Regions from separate parts of the Pseudomonas sp. F-14 TE3482 genome, predicted to be linked through region 1. Evidence: predicted binding sites of a transcription regulator. Region 1 holds the regulator's gene; each other region holds the start of a gene.
The links. Region 1 encodes FliA, which starts transcription of late flagellar genes. Its sites were predicted from a motif close to CTAAAGTTTNNNNNNNNNNNGCCGNTAA; they were not measured.
Positions count from the first base shown of each region.

Region 2: AB7M26_RS11510 (flagellar protein MotY) is a predicted target of FliA. The motif match lies at 1,037-1,064, and genes of this name have one in related genera.
Region 3: AB7M26_RS28080 (methyl-accepting chemotaxis protein) is a predicted target of FliA. The motif match lies at 3,245-3,272, and genes of this name have one in related genera.

Region 1 is NZ_JBRJII010000001.1:5,947,072-5,953,110, reverse strand. It holds gene flhA (flagellar biosynthesis protein FlhA) at 35-2,164, shown strand; gene flhF (flagellar biosynthesis protein FlhF) at 2,176-3,504, shown strand; gene fleN (flagellar synthesis regulator FleN) at 3,621-4,451, shown strand; gene fliA (RNA polymerase sigma factor FliA) at 4,448-5,188, shown strand; gene AB7M26_RS26995 (chemotaxis response regulator CheY) at 5,357-5,728, shown strand; gene AB7M26_RS26990 (protein phosphatase CheZ) at 5,759-6,039, shown strand, end outside.
Region 2 is NZ_JBRJII010000001.1:2,557,654-2,563,692, reverse strand. It holds gene AB7M26_RS11510 (flagellar protein MotY) at 65-973, opposite strand; gene pyrC (dihydroorotase) at 1,131-2,177, shown strand; gene rnt (ribonuclease T) at 2,174-2,851, shown strand; gene AB7M26_RS11495 (peroxiredoxin) at 2,971-3,573, opposite strand; gene AB7M26_RS11490 (bacterioferritin-associated ferredoxin) at 3,896-4,114, shown strand; gene bfr (bacterioferritin) at 4,314-4,787, shown strand; gene grxD (Grx4 family monothiol glutaredoxin) at 4,985-5,326, opposite strand; gene AB7M26_RS11475 (molybdopterin oxidoreductase family protein) at 5,424-6,039, opposite strand, start outside.
Region 3 is NZ_JBRJII010000001.1:6,183,697-6,189,735, reverse strand. It holds gene AB7M26_RS28100 (multidrug/biocide efflux PACE transporter) at 1-144, shown strand, start outside; gene AB7M26_RS28095 (SDR family NAD(P)-dependent oxidoreductase) at 188-946, opposite strand; gene AB7M26_RS28090 (LysR family transcriptional regulator) at 1,067-1,963, shown strand; gene AB7M26_RS28085 (transporter) at 2,087-3,109, opposite strand; gene AB7M26_RS28080 (methyl-accepting chemotaxis protein) at 3,385-5,010, shown strand; gene AB7M26_RS28075 (GAF domain-containing sensor histidine kinase) at 5,097-6,039, opposite strand, start outside.

The sequences.
Region 1 (6,039 bases):
TCAAAAGTTTGCTTTAAAGAAACGGGGAAAACCGGTGGATCGCTCTCAGTTAATCAACACTGCACGCACAAACGTTGCCGACCTCAGTCGGGGCAATCTGGGCGTGCCGCTGTTGCTGCTGGTCATGCTGGCCATGATGATGTTGCCGGTGCCGCCGTTCCTGCTGGACGTGTTTTTTACCTTCAACATTGCCTTGTCCATCGTCGTGTTGCTGGTCTGCGTGTACGCCTTGCGGCCGCTGGATTTTGCGGTGTTCCCGACCATTCTGCTGGTGGCGACGTTGCTGCGACTGGCGTTGAACGTGGCCTCGACACGGGTGGTAATGCTCCACGGTCAGGATGGCCATGCCGCCGCCGGTAAGGTGATTCAGGCCTTCGGTGAGGTGGTGATCGGCGGCAACTACGTGGTTGGTATCGTGGTCTTCGCGATTTTGATGATCATCAACTTCGTCGTGGTGACCAAGGGTGCCGGGCGGATTTCCGAGGTGAGCGCGCGTTTCACCCTCGACGCAATGCCGGGCAAACAGATGGCCATCGACGCCGACTTGAACGCCGGCCTGATCGATCAGAACCAGGCGAAACTGCGCCGGATGGAAGTGGCCCAGGAAGCCGAGTTCTACGGTTCGATGGACGGTGCCAGCAAGTTCGTGCGCGGTGACGCCATCGCCGGCCTGCTGATTCTGTTCATCAACCTGATCGGCGGCATGGCGGTCGGTATCTTCCAGCACGGCATGACCTTTGGTGATGCCGGTCGGGTGTACGCCTTGTTGACCATCGGTGACGGTTTGGTGGCGCAATTGCCATCACTGTTGTTGTCGACTGCCGCTGCGATCATGGTGACCCGGGCTTCCGGCTCGGAGGACATGGGCAAGCAGATCAATCGTCAGATGTTCGCCTCGCCGAAAGCCTTGGCAGTGGCCGCTGGCTTGATGGCGGTGATGGGCCTGGTGCCAGGCATGCCGCACTTCTCCTTTCTCAGCATGGCCGCCTTGGCGGCCGGCGGCGCTTATCTGTTCTGGAAGAAGCAGAACACGGTCAAGGTTCAGGCCCTGCAAGAGGTCAAGCGTCAGCAGGAACTGTTGCCGTCGCCGGCCCGCGCTCAGGAAACCAAAGAGCTTGGCTGGGATGACGTGACCCCGATCGACATGATCGGCCTGGAAGTCGGCTACCGCCTGATCCCGCTGGTGGATCGCAACCAGGGTGGTCAGTTGCTGGCACGGATCAAGGGGGTGCGTAAAAAGCTGTCCCAGGACCTGGGCTTTCTGATGCCGACGGTGCATATCCGTGACAACCTCGACCTGGCGCCAAGCGCCTACCGCCTGACCCTGATGGGCGTGATCCTGGCCGAGGCCGAGATTTACCCGGACCGCGAACTGGCGATCAACCCGGGGCAGGTCTACGGCACGCTCAACGGCATTACCGCCAAAGATCCGGCTTTTGGTCTGGAGGCGGTCTGGATCGAAATCAGCCAGCGTGCCCAGGCGCAATCCCTTGGCTACACCGTGGTCGATGCCAGTACAGTCGTGGCAACCCACTTGAACCAGATTTTGTACAAGCACTCCAGCGAGTTGATCGGCCACGAAGAAGTCCAGCAACTCATGCAATTGCTGGCCAAAAGCTCACCGAAACTGGCTGAGGAACTGGTGCCGGGGGTGGTTACGCTGTCGCAGCTGCTCAAGGTCTTGCAAGCATTACTGGCCGAACAGGTGCCGGTACGGGACATTCGCAGCATCGCCGAAGCCATCGCGAATAACGCCGCCAAGAGTCAAGATACTGCCGCTTTGGTGGCCGCGGTGCGCGTCGGCGTATCCCGTGCAATCGTCCAAAGCATTGTAGGCACTGAGTCGGAGCTGCCTGTGATCACCTTGGAGCCAAGGTTGGAACAAATATTGCTCAATAGTCTTCAGAAGGCAGGACAAGGCTCGGAAGAGGGCGTTCTGCTGGAGCCAAGCATGGCAGAGAAACTGCAACGTTCGTTGATCGAAGCGGCGCAGCGTCAGGAAATGCAAGGTCAACCGGTGATTCTGCTGGTGGCCGGTCCGGTTCGCGCGATGCTCTCGCGATTCGGCCGACTGGCAGTCCCGGGTTTGCATGTGTTGGCTTACCAGGAAATCCCTGACAACAAGCAAGTGACCATCGTTGCGACAGTAGGGCCCAACGGCTGAGGTAGTGGTTTATGCAAGTTAAGCGTTTTTTCGCCGCCGATATGCGTCAGGCCATGAAACTGGTTCGTGATGAGCTGGGCGCTGATGCCGCCATCATTGGCAATCGCCGGATTGCCGGCGGTGTCGAGCTGACGGCCGCCCTGGATTACAAATTGTCGGCGCTGGCCCCGCGTGTTCCGAACATGGAGCTCGAGGACGAGCTGCGCAAGACTCAGTCGCGGATCGTAACCGCCCAGGCCGAATTGAGCCTGCGTAGCGATGGCGAGAGCGACAACAGCACCAATCGCCAATTGTTCGCCGGCCTGCCGCTGACCGCCGCCGAGCCGCTGATCGAACCGACTTACGCTGAACCTCGTCGTGCTGCACCAGCCCCCGCGCCAGCCTCCGGTGGAGTTGACCCGCGAGCCTTCGATTCGATGCGTTTCGAGCTCAACAGCTTGCGTGAACTGATGGAGGTGCAGCTTGGCTCGCTGGCCTGGAATCAGCTGCAAGGCAGCCGTCCGGCCCAGGCCAACCTCTGGCGTCGCCTGCAACGCATCGGTCTGTCCGGCCCGTTGTCGCGCGATCTGCTGGCACTGATTACCGATATTGATGAACCCCGTCAGGCCTGGCGCATGTTGCTCGCGCACCTGGCGCGGATGATCGCCACTCCGGAAGTCGAGCCACTGGAAGAGGGTGGTGTGATTGCGATGGTTGGCCCGGCAGGCATGGGCAAGACCACCACGCTGGCCAAGCTCGCAGCGCGTTATGTGCTCAAGTACGGCGCGCAAAACATCGCGCTGGTGAGCATGGACAGCTATCGCATCGGCGCTCAGGAACAGCTCAAGACCCTGGGCCGCATCCTCAACGTGTCGGTCACCCACGTCGACCCGGGCCAATCGCTGGTGCAGGCGCTGGAGCCTTTGCTGCGCAAACGCGTAGTGCTGATCGATACCGCCGGCCTGCAAGCCAGCGATCCAGCACTGCGCATGCAGCTCGAAAGCCTGGCCGGACGGGGCATCAAATCAAAAAATTATCTGGTCTTGGCAACCACTAGCCAGAAACAGGTTCTAACCGCCGCTTATCACAGTTACAAACGTTGCGGCCTTGCCGGCTGCATCCTGACTAAACTGGATGAAACGGCAAGCTTGGGCGAGGTGTTGAGCCTGGCCATCAGTCATGAACTGCCGGTGGCTTACCTGACCGATGGCCCGCGGATTCCGGATGATTTGCATCTGCCGCGTCGTCATCAGTTGGTCAGCCGCGCCGTTAGCGTGCAAATGCAGGAAGAACCCAGCGAAGAAGCCATGGCTGACATGTTCGCTGATATTTACCACAGCCCGACCAAGCAGGTTGGCTGAGGTACTAATGAACAGTTTTTGTACCTACATCGATGGTCTGCCATGCATTGTTCCGTTGATGAACGCGCAGCCAGTAATGTGGCCTCCGTCTAAGTAAGACAAGGTAAAGAAATAACATGGGCAGCATGCATCCCGTACAGGTGATCGCGGTGACCGGCGGCAAAGGTGGCGTCGGGAAGACTAACGTGTCAGTGAACTTGTCCCTGGCTCTAGCTGAGCTCGGCCGGCGCGTCATGCTGCTGGATGCCGATCTGGGACTGGCGAACGTCGACGTCCTGCTGGGACTGACACCCAAACGCACGCTGGCCGACGTGATCGAAGGCCGCTGTGAGCTGCGCGACGTGCTGTTGCAAGGACCCGGCGGCATCCGCATCGTCCCGGCGGCGTCCGGCACCCAGAGCATGGTGCATTTGAGCCCCGCCCAGCATGCCGGCCTGATCCAGGCCTTCAGTGACATCGGCGACAACCTCGACGTATTGGTGATCGACACCGCTGCGGGGATTGGTGACTCGGTAGTCAGTTTCGTTCGCGCAGCCCAGGAAGTGCTGCTGGTGGTGTGCGATGAGCCGACCTCGATTACCGACGCCTACGCGCTGATCAAATTGCTGAATCGCGACTACGGCATGAACCGCTTCCGCGTCCTGGCCAACATGGCGCAGAGCCCGCAGGAAGGCCGCAATCTGTTCGCCAAGTTGACCAAGGTCACGGATCGTTTCCTCGACGTCGCCTTACAATACGTTGGTGCCGTGCCTTACGACGAAAGCGTGCGCAAGGCCGTGCAGAAGCAGCGTGCTGTCTACGAAGCCTTCCCGCGTTCCAAGTGCGCCCTGGCGTTCAAGGCCATTGCGCAGAAGGTCGATACCTGGCCACTGCCGGCCAACCCGCGTGGGCACCTGGAGTTTTTCGTCGAGCGCCTCGTGCAACAGACCGCAGGACCCGTCCTATGACAGCCAGTGGCTACAACCTCTACAAGAAGTCGGCACGTGACGCGCAGTACGAGCTGATCGAGCGTTACGCGCCACTGGTCAAACGCATTGCCTATCACTTGCTGGCGCGTTTGCCGGCCAGTGTCCAGGTCGAAGACCTGATCCAGGCCGGGATGATCGGCCTGCTTGAAGTATCAACCAAATACGACGCCAGCAAAGGCGCGAGCTTCGAGACGTACGCGGGCATTCGAATCCGCGGCGCGATGCTCGATGAAGTGCGCAAGGGGGACTGGGCGCCACGTTCGGTTCACCGCAATACCCGTATGGTCAGCGACGCAATTCGCTCGATTGAAGCTAAAACCGGCCGTGACGCTAAAGATCACGAAGTTGCGGCCGAACTCCAATTGAGTCTCGACGATTATTACGGGATTTTGAACGACACCCTCGGTAGCCGGTTATTCAGTTTCGACGATCTGTTGCAGGACGGCGAACACGAAGGGCTGCACGAGGATGGCGCCAGTGCTCATCTCGAGCCGTCGCGCGATCTGGAAGATGAACGCTTCCAGGCGGCGCTGGCGGACGCGATTGCCAATTTGCCGGAGCGTGAGCGACTGGTGTTGGCGCTGTACTACGACGAAGAGTTGAATCTCAAGGAAATCGGTGAGGTCCTGGGGGTCAGCGAATCGCGGGTCAGCCAGTTACACAGCCAGTGCGCGGCCCGTTTGCGGGGGCGTTTGGGGGAGTGGCGAGCGCGCTGACAGGCAGTGTGGGGACACTGCGAACGAGGTGGGTACGGCATTTTGCTGCATCGGCCACGGCCCGTTGTAATCCATACAACTGTTGAGTGTTACGCCGAATTGATTGAACGGCGCGTTCAGGTGCTGCGCGCGTTTTAAGACTGCTTGGAGGTCGAATTGGACAAGAATATGAAAATCCTCATCGTTGATGACTTCTCAACGATGCGGCGGATCATAAAAAACCTGTTGCGTGACCTTGGGTTCACCAACACGGTCGAGGCGGATGACGGTATTACCGCGATTCCGGTCCTCAACAGCGGGAGCATCGACTTTCTGGTAACGGACTGGAACATGCCCGGCATGACCGGTATTGATCTGCTGCGCCACGTGCGTGCCGATGAAAAACTCAAACACCTGCCGGTGTTGATGGTCACGGCCGAAGCCAAGCGCGAGCAAATCATCGAAGCCGCTCAGGCGGGCGTGAACGGCTATGTGGTCAAGCCATTCACGGCTCAAGCGTTGAAAGACAAGATTGAAAAGATCTTCGAACGCATCGGTTGATGTGCAAAGCCAGTCCGTCACGGGGGAGCTATGGAGCATAACGAATCTTCACAGGGCGATTTTGAGTCGACCCTGAAAAAACACGCGGTCGAACTGGTCGAAAGCCTTGAAAAAGGCAGGTTCGGCGACGCTGTGCAACTGATCCATGAGCTCAACCAGACCCGTGACCGCGGCCTGTATCAGGAAGTGGGCAAGCTCACCCGCGAGCTGCATAGCGCGATCGTCAATTTCCAGATTGACCCGCACATGCCGCAAGCCGAGGAAGTGTCTCAGATCACGGATGCCACCGAGCGCCTGGGGTATGTGGTCAA
Region 2 (6,039 bases), 3.4 Mb from region 1:
AGGCGCGACAGCTTATGACGACGAAGCGACAGATTATGTCGAGCGAGCGACGGTTGCAGCGGGTTCAGGAGGTCTTCGCGCTGCCCGCGGAAGCAGTGGCTGGAGGCGCCGGTTGCTCGGTCGGCGCTACCCGTTCAAGGCGTACGGCGACCCGGCGGTTTTTCGCCCGATTGGCGGCAGTGTTGTTCGGTGCCAGAGGATAGCGCTCACCGTGAAAACGCAGGGTGATCTGCGATTCCTGGATACCATTGGCCTTGAAGAAATCCATCACGGCCAACGCCCTGCGTCGCGACAGTTCGCGGTTGGTCAGGCGATTGCCGCTGTTGTCGGAATGGCCATCGAGTTCGATGTGGTTGACCGTCGGATCGGCTTTCATGAATTCCAGCATGACCTGCAAATGGGCCTTGGCTTGGGCGTCTAGATCAATGCCCTCCCCCGGAAAGCCGACTTCGGATTGCTTCACCTGTTCAAAATTCTGCGGCAGCAACTTGGCCACGCAACCCTGGTAGTCACTATAGGCCTTGCTGAATTTGACCGGCAGCAGGCGGACTTCAGATACCCGCCCCTCGCCCGAGGAGTGTCGAACCACTGGGCTGCGACCGTCCAGTAACCCGCTGATCAAGCGCCCGGCCTGAACTTGCGAGCTGTTGAACAGCACGTTGCCACTGCCGATTCGTACCGACCCCAGGTTGATGTCGCCACGCCCCGGCTGCCATGGCGCAGCGGCCGCCAGCAAGGTCGCGGAACCGCCACCGATCATCGAGTTGTAGGCCTTCAAGCGAAATGTCGCCTGTTCGCCGGCACGACGCACGAACTCTCCCGAGCCGAAATCGGTGATGGGTTGAGTCAGGCGGCATTCGAACTTGTCACCTTCGACCGTCCACTCGATGCTCTCCAGACGGGTCTGGAAAGTGAGCGCCATCGCAGGAAGGCTGGCAAACACACTGAGCAAGGCTAAATAACGCTGGCGCACGGGAGGCTCCACTGGCTTGTGCAACAAAAAGACCGACACACATATTTACGGCGTACCTGTTGGATATCGGAAGCTTGCCGCAAAACTTGATAGCGAGTGCCTGCAAGAGTCTTTTCCGGTAGCATTCCCCTGAGTTTGACCCGCCTGGAATCCCCTCATGTCCGACCGCCTGACCCTGCTGCGTCCCGACGACTGGCATATTCATCTTCGCGATGGTGCTGTGTTGCCCAATACCGTCGCGGATGTCGCGCGCACCTTTGGTCGCGCCATCATCATGCCCAACCTGGTACCGCCGGTGCGCAACGCGGCTGAAGCCAATGGCTATCGCCAGCGGATTCTCGCCGCGCGTCCGGCCGGCAGCCGTTTCGAACCGCTGATGGTTCTGTACCTGACCGACCGCACCCAGCCCGAAGAAATTCGTGAGGCCAAGGCCAGCGGTTTCGTTCACGCCGCCAAGTTGTACCCGGCCGGCGCGACCACCAACTCGGACTCTGGCGTCACCAGCATCGACAAGATTTTCCCTGCACTCGAGGCCATGGCCGACGTCGGGATGCCCTTGTTGGTTCACGGTGAAGTCACCCGTGGCGATGTCGACGTTTTCGATCGCGAAAAAATCTTCATCGACGAGCACATGCGTCGAGTGGTCGAGCGTTTCCCGACCCTCAAAGTGGTGTTCGAACACATCACCACCGCTGACGCCGTGCAGTTCGTCAACGAGGCTTCGGCCAACGTCGGCGCTACCATCACCGCGCATCACCTGCTGTACAACCGCAACCACATGCTGGTGGGCGGGATTCGGCCGCACTTCTATTGCCTGCCGATCCTCAAGCGCAATACTCACCAGGAAGCCCTGCTCGACGCCGCCACCAGTGGCAGCGACAAGTTCTTCCTCGGCACCGACTCGGCGCCCCATGCCCAGCACGCCAAAGAAGCGGCTTGCGGCTGTGCCGGTTGCTACACCGCTTATGCCGCGATCGAGATGTATGCCGAAGCCTTTGAACAGCGCAACGCGCTGGACAAGCTCGAAGCCTTCGCCAGCCTCAATGGCCCGCGTTTCTACGGCCTGCCGGCGAATACCGATCGCATCACCCTGGTCCGCGATGAGTGGACCGCCCCAACCAGCCTGCCGTTTGGCGAGCTGACTGTAATCCCGCTGCGCGCCGGTGAAAAACTGCGCTGGCGCCTGCTGGAGGAACACGCGTGAGTGAAGACCATTTCGACGACGAACAGGACGGTCAAGGCAACGGAGGTGGTCCTCGTCATCCAATGGCTGCCAGATTCCGTGGTTACCTGCCGGTTGTCGTCGACGTAGAAACCGGTGGCTTCAATTCGGCCACCGATGCCCTGCTGGAAATTGCGGCGACCACCATCGCCATGGACGAAAAAGGCTTTGTGTATCCCGATCACACCTACTTCTTCCGCGTCGAGCCATTTGAAGGCGCGAACATCGAAGCGGCCGCTCTGGAGTTCACCGGGATCAAGCTCGATCACCCGTTGCGCATGGCCGTGAGTGAAGAAGCAGCCCTGACTGATATTTTCCGCGGCATCCGCAAGGCCCTGAAAGCCAACGGCTGCAAACGGGCGATTCTGGTCGGGCACAACAGCAGCTTCGATCTGGGCTTCCTCAACGCCGCTGTCGCGCGCCTGGACATGAAACGTAACCCGTTTCATCCATTTTCCAGCTTCGATACCGCGACCCTCGCAGGTCTGGCATACGGTCAAACCGTATTGGCCAAGGCCTGTCAGGCCGCCGATATCGATTTCGACGGTCGCGAGGCTCATTCGGCTCGCTACGACACCGAGAAGACTGCCGAGCTGTTCTGCGGCATCGTCAATCGCTGGAAACAAATGGGCGGTTGGGAAGATTACAACGACTGATCTGTTACTAATCGGTGGCGAGGGAGCTTGCTCCCTCGCCACCGATGAACAGAATGGGTTTATCCCGCCCATAAAAAAACCGGCCTTATCAGCCGGTTTTTTTATGCCTCGAACGTGCCTTACAGCGCAGCAGCGTTCTCGGTCAGGTAAGCCGCAACACCTTCGGTGGAAGCGGTCATGCCTTTGTCGCCTTTTTTCCAGTTGGCAGGGCAAACTTCGCCGTGCTCTTCGTGGAATTGCAGAGCGTCGACCAGACGGATCAGCTCTTCGATGTTACGGCCCAGCGGCAGGTCGTTGATGATCTGCGAGCGGACAACGCCTTTGTCGTCGATCAGGAACGCGCCACGGAAAGCCACGCCGCCTTCGGACTCAACGTCGTAGGCCTTGGCGATTTCGTGCTTCAGGTCGGCCGCCATGGTGTAGCGAACTTCGCCGATGCCACCATTGTTGACCGGGGTGTTGCGCCAGGCGTTGTGGGTGAAGTGCGAGTCGATCGAAACGGCTACCACTTCCACGTTGCGTGCCTTGAAATCAGACATGCGGTTGTCCAGAGCGATCAGCTCGGACGGGCAAACGAAGGTGAAGTCCAGTGGGTAGAAGAACACCAGGCCGTATTTGCCTTTGATGGCCGAGGACAGGGTGAAGCTGTCTACGATTTCGCCATTGCCGAGTACGGCCGGTACGGTGAAGTCAGGGGCTTGTTTGCCTACGAGTACGCTCATTGGATATCTCCTGGTGTAATAACGTTGAACAGGGTTCATGCCAGCCTGCCACCCTCGGGCGACAGCCCTGTGACACAAACCTGCTTCGCAAAAGGCCGACCATCATACACCGCGTTTTTCACCTGTCCTTAGCGCCTTAATGGTTTTTTTCCTGGAAGGTAAAAAGACCGCTGCTATATTTTTCTCCTGACAACGTGAGAAGAAACCGTTCGTCAGTCACATGCCCTTATGACGAAAACCTTTCAGAAACCACTTTGACAATCATTCTCGTTAACATTAAGATCCATCGCAATTGAGTCACAACCAGCGACGGTTTTCACTTATGTATGTCTGCCTCTGCACTGGCGTCACCGACGGTCAAATCCGCGATGCAATCTATGAAGGTTGCTGCAGCTATCGGGAAGTCCGTCAGGCCACCGGCGTTGCCAGCCAATGCGGTAAATGCGCCTGCCTTGCCAAGGAAGTGGTCCGTGAAACCCTGGGCAAACTGCAATCGGCCCAGGCGTCGATCCCCTACCCCACAGAATTTACCGCCGCATAATGACCGTATTACAAAGAACCGGACTTGATGTCCGGTTTTTTTATGTCTGAAAATCAACCGCTTAGGCGCTAGACGCGGAACACAAACATTCTTATTCCGATTAATTTTCATTTAAGTTTCAATAACTTAGGTTTGACACTCTTAATTACGCGGCTCAAACTCTGCCTTATAGACAGCTAATACAGGGCAGGACCCCATCATGAAAGGCGACATTACAGTCATCCAGCATCTCAACAAGATCCTTGCCAATGAGCTGGTCGCGATCAATCAATACTTTTTGCATGCACGCATGTATGAAGATTGGGGTCTGAACAAGCTCGGCAAGCACGAGTACCACGAATCCATCGACGAGATGAAGCACGCCGACAAGCTGATCAAGCGCATCCTGTTCCTTGAAGGCCTGCCGAACGTCCAGGACCTGGGCAAGCTGAACATCGGCGAACACACCAAGGAAATGCTTGAGTGTGACTTGAAGATCGAACGCGACGGCCATGCCGATCTGAAAGTCGCTATCGCTCACTGCGAAACTGTTGGCGACTTCGGTAGCCGTGAACTGCTCGAAGACATTCTTGAATCCGAAGAAGAACATATCGACTGGCTGGAAACCCAACTGGGCCTGATCGATAAAGTCGGTCTTGAGAACTATCTGCAGTCGCAGATGGGCGAAGAGTAAATGCTACGCCGCTAATCGCGACGCAATAAAAAGCCCCGCTCTTTTTTATAGAGGCGGGGCTTTTTTATGACCGAATTTCAGGTTCACCCTAGAACAGATGTGGGAGCGGGCTTGCTCGCGAAAACGGTATGTCAGTCAACTTATCTGTTGAATGTTATACCGCCTTCGCGAGCAAGCCCGCTCCCACACATAGCGTCTCAGGCGTCGGTCTTGTTGGCCGCAGCAGCTTCAACAGCGGCTTTGATCGTCGCTTGCAACGAACCGTCAGCAGCCATCTCAGTCATGATGTCGCTACCGCCGACCAGCTCACCACCGACCCACAATTGCGGAAAGGTTGGCCAGTTGGCGTACTTTGGCAGGTTGGCGCGGATTTCCGGGTTCTGCAGGATGTCCACATAGGCAAACTTTTCGCCACAGGCCATTACAGCCTGAGCGGCTTTCGCGGAGAACCCACACTGTGGGGCATTCGGCGAGCCTTTCATGTAAAGCAGAATGGTGTTGTTGGCAATCTGCTCTTTAATCGTTTCGATGATATCCATGGAGCACCTCGGCTGAACTTTCCGACTCAGTGGTCGGCACGGTGGCGCATTGTAACGGAAACCCGAGCGCCATGCTCGGCCTCCCCGACAGTCATATTCATGCCGCCGCCACGGTCACCGGCACGCCGTTCAACGCCGCATTACCCGACAACTCATCGAGCTGACATTCGTCAGTCAGGTCATTGGCGCTGGAGCCGGGTTGACCGCTGGCAATCGTCATCTGCACACCCGGTCGCGCATGACCCCAACCGTGAGGAAGGCTGACCACACCTTTCATCATATCCAGGCTGGCGACCACTTCAACCTCAATCACCCCGACCCGCGAACTGACGCGCACCCGCTGCCCATCGCTGAGCCCGCGGCTGGCCAGGTCGTCCGGGTGCATCAGCAGTTGATGGCGCGGTTTGCCCTTCACCAGACGGTGATAGTTGTGCATCCATGAATTGTTGCTGCGCACATGGCGGCGGCCGATCATCAGCAGCTCATCGGCAGCCGGAGCTTGTAGCGCCGCGAAGCGCGCCAGGTCGGCGAGGATCTCGACAGGCGCTGCCTGGACTCGCTGACTGGCGGTCTTCAGGCGTGGCACCAGGTTGGGTTTTAGCGCCCCGAGATCGATACCGTGAGGATGATCGAACAGAGTCGCCAGTGATAGCTTATGTTCCGAAGCGTCGCCATACCGTCCCATCCGCAGCCCCAGGTCGATCATCTGCGCG
Region 3 (6,039 bases), 240 kb from region 1:
TGGTGGCTGAAGGTCAGCCTGTGGCAGGCGTTCCTGCTGGATATCGGTGTGCTGCTGTTTTTCCTGCCGTACACCTACGTCTATCACTGGGGCTACGACGTGGTGCGTGAGCGGCTGTTGGTGCGCAGGGCTTTGGAAGGGTAAAAGCAAAGATCGCAGCCTGGGGCTGCGATCTTTTGATCTTTGCTTACAGAAACATCCCCCCCGAAGCCTCGACGCGCTGCCCGTTGATCCACTGGCCACCCGGCGCCAGCAGCAACGCAATCGCGCCCCCGATATCGTCAGGTTTACCTACACGACCCAACGCTGTATTGCCGGCGACGTAGCTGTTCACGTCGTTATTATCGCGCACTGTCCCACCGCCGAAATCGGTTTCGATGGCGCCCGGTGCCAGCGTATTCACCGCAATATTGCGCGCACCGAGTTCCTTGGCCTGGTAGCGCGTCAGCACTTCCATCGCGCCCTTCATCGCCGCGTAGGCGCCATAACCCGGCAGGCTGAAGCGGGTCAGGCCGCTGGAAATATTGATGATGCGCCCACCGTCAGCCATCAACGGCAGCAGGCTTTGAGTGAGGAAAAACGGTCCCTTCAAATGGACGTTCATCAACAAGTCGAACTGCGCCACCGTGGTGTCGACGAAGTTCGCGTGAATGCCGACGCCTGCGTTGTTGATCAGGAAATCGAAATGCTGGCGGTCGAAGTGTTCGCGCAACACCTCTCCAACCCGGGTGCTGAAATCGGCGAAGTGTTCACTCTGGCCGACGTCGAGTTGCAGCATGGCGGCGCGGCCACCGAGTTTTTCTATCTCCGCGACCAGTGCCTGCGCATCGCCAGCCTGGCGGTTGTAGGTGCCGATGATGTCGATGCCTTGCGCTGCCAGATGTAGGGCGGTGCTTTTGCCAAGACCGCGACTGGCGCCGGTGATCAATGCGATTTTACGGTTCATGGGATGTCCTCAGAGCAGTGAGTGATGATGTGGAGAAAGTTTATTTATCCGCCTCATGGTGATAAACAGGTTGGAATCGGAATCACTGGTCGGTTAATCCGAACAATAGAAGGTCGGCCCATGAACAAACTGGAACTGCTGCGCACCTTCGTTCGCGTCAGCGAAATGTCGAGTTTTACCCTGGCGGGTGAAAGCCTGGGCTTGCCCAGGTCTACGGTGTCCGAGCACATCCAGGCCCTGGAAACGCTGCTGGGCACGCGTCTGCTGCAACGCACCACACGCAAGGTTCAGGCGACGCAGGACGGTCTGGTGTTGTACGAACGCAGCAAGGATTTGCTGTCGCACATGGATGAAATCGAGGGGTTGTTTCGCCAGGACGAGGCTTCACTCATCGGGAGGATTCGTATCGACATGCCGAACATCCTGGCCCGTCGCGTGGTGATGCCGCGCTTGCCGGAATTCATGGCGCGGCACCCTCATCTGGAACTCGAAATCAGCAGCACCGATCGCCGGGTCGATTTGCTCAGCGAAGGGTTTGACTGCGTGGTGCGGATTGGCGCGCAACCAGATCAATCGGTGGTCGCGCGTCATTTATGCGATTTCGCCATGGTCAACTGCGCCAGCCCCGCGTATTTGCAGCACTATGGCGTGCCTGAACAAGTTGAAGATCTGGCACAGCATCGGCTGGTCCATTACGTCGGTGTATTGGGCGCGCGCTCGGACGGTTTTCTGTACGAGGAGGGGGGCACACTGCATCGAGTGCCAATGGCGGGCAGCATCACGGTGAACAGCACCGACGCTTATGAGTCGGCATGCCTGGGTGGTTTCGGCTTGATTCAGGCGCCAGTGACGGGGCTGCAGTCGTACCTGCGCAGCGGCGAGTTGGTCGCGGTACTACCGCAGTTCAATGCACCGTCCATGGAAGTCTCGCTGCTCTATGCCCGGCAACGGCATTTACCATTGCGGGTCCGGGCGTTCATGGACTGGCTGGGTCAAGTCATCCAATCCACAACCTGACCCGCCTTTGTAGGAGCGAGGCTTGCCCGCGAAGAACGATAACGCGGTCGTTCGGGTAGACCGCAGCGCATTCTTCGCGGGCAAGCCTCGATCCTACAGGGGCGGTGGTGGTCATGGCAGTGATCAATAATCCTGCCGCTTGCGAAACGCCCAGCGCCCGGCAATCAGGGTAAACGTCGCGACCAGCGCCACCAGAATCCAGAACCCCTCCGGATCACCGGAAAGCGGCACGCCGCCGACGTTCATGCCGAAGAAGCCGGCAATGATGTTGATCGGCAGCGCCAGCACCGTGACCACGGTGAGGGTGAACAGCGTGCGGTTACTCTGTTCGTTGAGATTGGCGGCGATCTCTTCTTGCAACAGCTTGATCCGTTCACCGAGGGCCGTGAGGTCGTTGATGATCAGCGCAAACTCCTCGGTGGATTTGCGCAGCTCCTTGACGTCCTCCTTCTGCAACCATTGCGGTGGGCGATTGAGCAGGCGCAGCAGCGAGCCCGGCTCCAGCGCCAGCAAGCGTTGCAGGCGCACCAGCACCCGCCGATTGGCGCCCAGTTCTGCGCGGTTGGTGGACAGGCGCGAAGACAGCAGCTCATCTTCGATCTGATCGACGCTGAGGCTGGTTTTGCGCACGATCTGCGTCAGCACTTCGCCCTGATCGCGCAACAAATGCACCAGCAGCTCCAGCGGTGAGCGAAAGCATTCACCGGCCTTCACCGAAGAACGCAGCTTGTCCACCGAGTGCAGCGGTTGCAGGCGTGCGCTGACGATCAGCCGACTGCGGGCGCAGACCCACAGCGTCGAGACATCCGAGGAGACCATGCTGCTGAGGTTGAACACCACGTCGTTGACCACCGCCAGCAACGCCGAATCGACATGCTCGATGCGCGTCGAGCGAGAACCTTCGTGCAGTGCTTCGAAAAATTCATCGGGCAATGCCAGATGACTTTTCATCCAGCGCTCGCAGGCGGCATGGGCCAGATTCAGGTGCAGCCAGAGGAATTCGTCACTGTCCTCAGGTTGGTGCAGGCGGTGCAGCGCCTTGGCCGAGTCGATCTCCCGGCCACGCTCACCAGGGCGAAAACTGAAACCGTAAAGCAGGCCGAACAGGTCGGAATCGCGATGGCGCTGGTCGATGCTGTGGTTCATGAGGTCTCGCTGCGAGGAAGCGCCTGTCGCGGGTTTCACAGGTTCACTTGAGCCTCATCATCGCAACGCAACTTGAAGGTTTTGTGACGGTTGGACAGCGCCGCAAATCTACCTTCTACCGGTCGTCGGAGAGCGCTCAAGAAAGGCTCTGGCGCGCCGATGAGGCTGATGTTGATCTTCCGATTCTGGTGGTGAACCAGTGTCGCTGACAGGGATGTCCAGACATCTTGCATACCCCTTGGGCGTGCCTTTTCCCTGTCATGAGATATCACTCGATGTTTTTGCAAAAATCCCTGAGAGCGCAAATCCTCGCCCTGTTGAGCGGCAGCCTGTTGGCGATGTTGCTGATCGCTTTGTCCTGCTTTCACTTCCTGTCCAATGGCGTTCAGAACTACGCGAACCTGATTGAAGGTCCGTTGCACACCTCGCAATTGATCGATGAAGCCAACCTGCAATTCAAGGTGCAGGTTCAGGAGTGGAAGAACGTTCTGCTGCGTGGCAAGGAACCTGCGAACCTGGACAAATACTGGAAGCAGTTCGAGGACCGCCAGCGCGACGTGCAGGGCATCCTCGGTGAACTGGCCGGGCAGAAAGGCATCGAGCCGCAACTCAAGACCCGCATCGAACGCCTGCGTGAAGAGCATCGTGTATTAGGTGCGGCCTATCAGAAGGGCCGTGATGCCTACGTGGCGGCCGGTGCCGACCCAACAGCCGGCGACAACGCGGTCAAAGGCGTGGACCGTGCAGCCAGTGAGCAGATGAGCGAGTTGGTCAGTGAGTTGCGCAAGCAGGGCACCGAGCAATCGAAGCTGATCAGCGCCAGCGCCGATCAGACGGTGTGGTTGGGGATCATCGTGATGCTGGTGTCGGGTCTGCTGATTGGCCTGTTGAGCCTGTGGCTGGTCAACCGCAACCTGGTGGAACCGATCCGCAAACTGATCGACTACGTGGCGCAGCTCAGCCAAGGGCGCTTCGCCGAGCGCGTGGCCAGCACCCGTCAGGACGAGTTGGGCAACCTGGCCAAGGCCGCCAACACCTTGCGCGATTTCCTCGCCGAAACCTTCAGCCGTTTGCAGCGCAGCGCGACGGATCTGGACAGCGCCAGCGGCGAACTGAACTCGATTGCCGGCCTCATGGCCAGCGGCACCAACGAGCAATTCAACCGCACCGATCAGGTGGCCACGGCGATGAACGAAATGTCCGCCACCGCGCAAGAAGTCGCGCGTCACGCAGCCGACGCGGCACGTGCGGCCGATGACGCCGACCAGTCCGCCCAGCAGGGCGAAAAAGTCATGCAGGGCACCATTCACACCATCACCCAAATGCGCGGCGAAATCGCCAACACCGCCACGGTCATCCGTCGTCTGGAAGCCGACAGCGGGCGCATCGGTAAAGTGCTGGAAGTGATTCGCGGCATCGCCGAACAGACCAACCTGCTGGCGCTCAACGCCGCAATCGAAGCGGCCCGTGCCGGTGAAGCCGGGCGTGGTTTTGCGGTGGTCGCCGATGAAGTACGCAGCCTGGCCCAGCGCACGGCGGCGTCGATCATCGAGATCAACCAGATCATTCAAACCGTGCAAACCGGCGCAGTGGACGCGGCCCAGGCGATCGAAAGCGGTCAGTCGCGCAGCGAAGAAAGCGTCGAGCAAGTGACCCAGGCCGGCGCCATGCTCGAGCGCATCACCCATGCCGTGGAGGCCATTCGCGACATGAACCGCCAGATCGCCACCGCCGCTGAAGAACAGACTTCAGTGGCCGAAGACATCTCGCGCAACCTCACCGAAATCACCAGCATCGCCAGTACTAACCTGGACAACGTGCAGCGCACCGAAGCGGCCAGCCACAATCTGCATGGTTTGTCGGGGCAGTTGAATGAAGTCACGGCGCGGTTGAGCGCCTAGTGAAATGGACTGTGTACCGGTTCGGTTACCGAATCGGTACACAGTCGCTCTCAAGTTTAAGCCGTGCCCGTCGATCACGGATTTGCTTAAGCCCGTGAGGGCAAGCTGAAGGTGAACGTCGTGCCCTGTTGCTCGGTCGATAGCACCTCCAGTTTCCCGCCATGGGACTGCGCAATCTGACTGGCAATGTACAACCCCAACCCGAGGCCGACCTGCGGTGTGCCGCCGGCTGGTTTCGAGTAGGGCAGGAACAGATACGGCAGCGCATCTTCGGCAATCAGCCCCTGGTTCTTCACGCTCAACACAAAGTGTCCATCGTCGACCTGCGCACTGACCTCGACCGGGTCATCGGGAGTTCCGTGGACAACGGCGTTCGCCAGCAGATTGGAGAGCAACTGTGCGACCCGTTCGCGATCGCAATGAACGTTGCTCAGGTCGCCAATCGACGACTGAATGATGCGTCTGGGGTGAATGCTCTGGATCTCGGAAATCACATGCCGCAATGCATCCGCCAGATCCGGGCACGGCTCGATATTTACGGGGATGCCTCGGCCCAGTGAACCCCGCGCGAAGTCCAGCACATCTTCCACCAGTTTGGTCGCACGTCGGGCGCTGGTGAGGATGTGTCGGACGCGCTGCTCATTCGCGGGGTCGGAAAGTTTACGCAGGAGCATTTCGGCACCGGCGCTGATGGCGAACAAGGGGTTACGCAGGTCATGGCCAAGCACAGCGATGAATTGTTCGCGCAGTTCGGCGGTTTGGCGTTCCTTGACCAGCGCCGCTTCGGTCTGTTGCAGGGTTTCTTCTGCTTCTATTTGCAACGCGAGCATTCGGGCGAACGATTCCATGGTGCTCTGGATCGTGCTGGACTTGAGCGGCGCAGGGTTGGGATCAAGGGCGCAAATGGTGCCGAAAAAACGTCCGTCGGTGCGCAAAATCGGCACGGCGATGTAGCTTTCGAATTGATAGGTGCGGGGCGTGGGGTTATCGCGGTAGAGCGGATCTTCGCTGGCCTTGTCGATCACCACC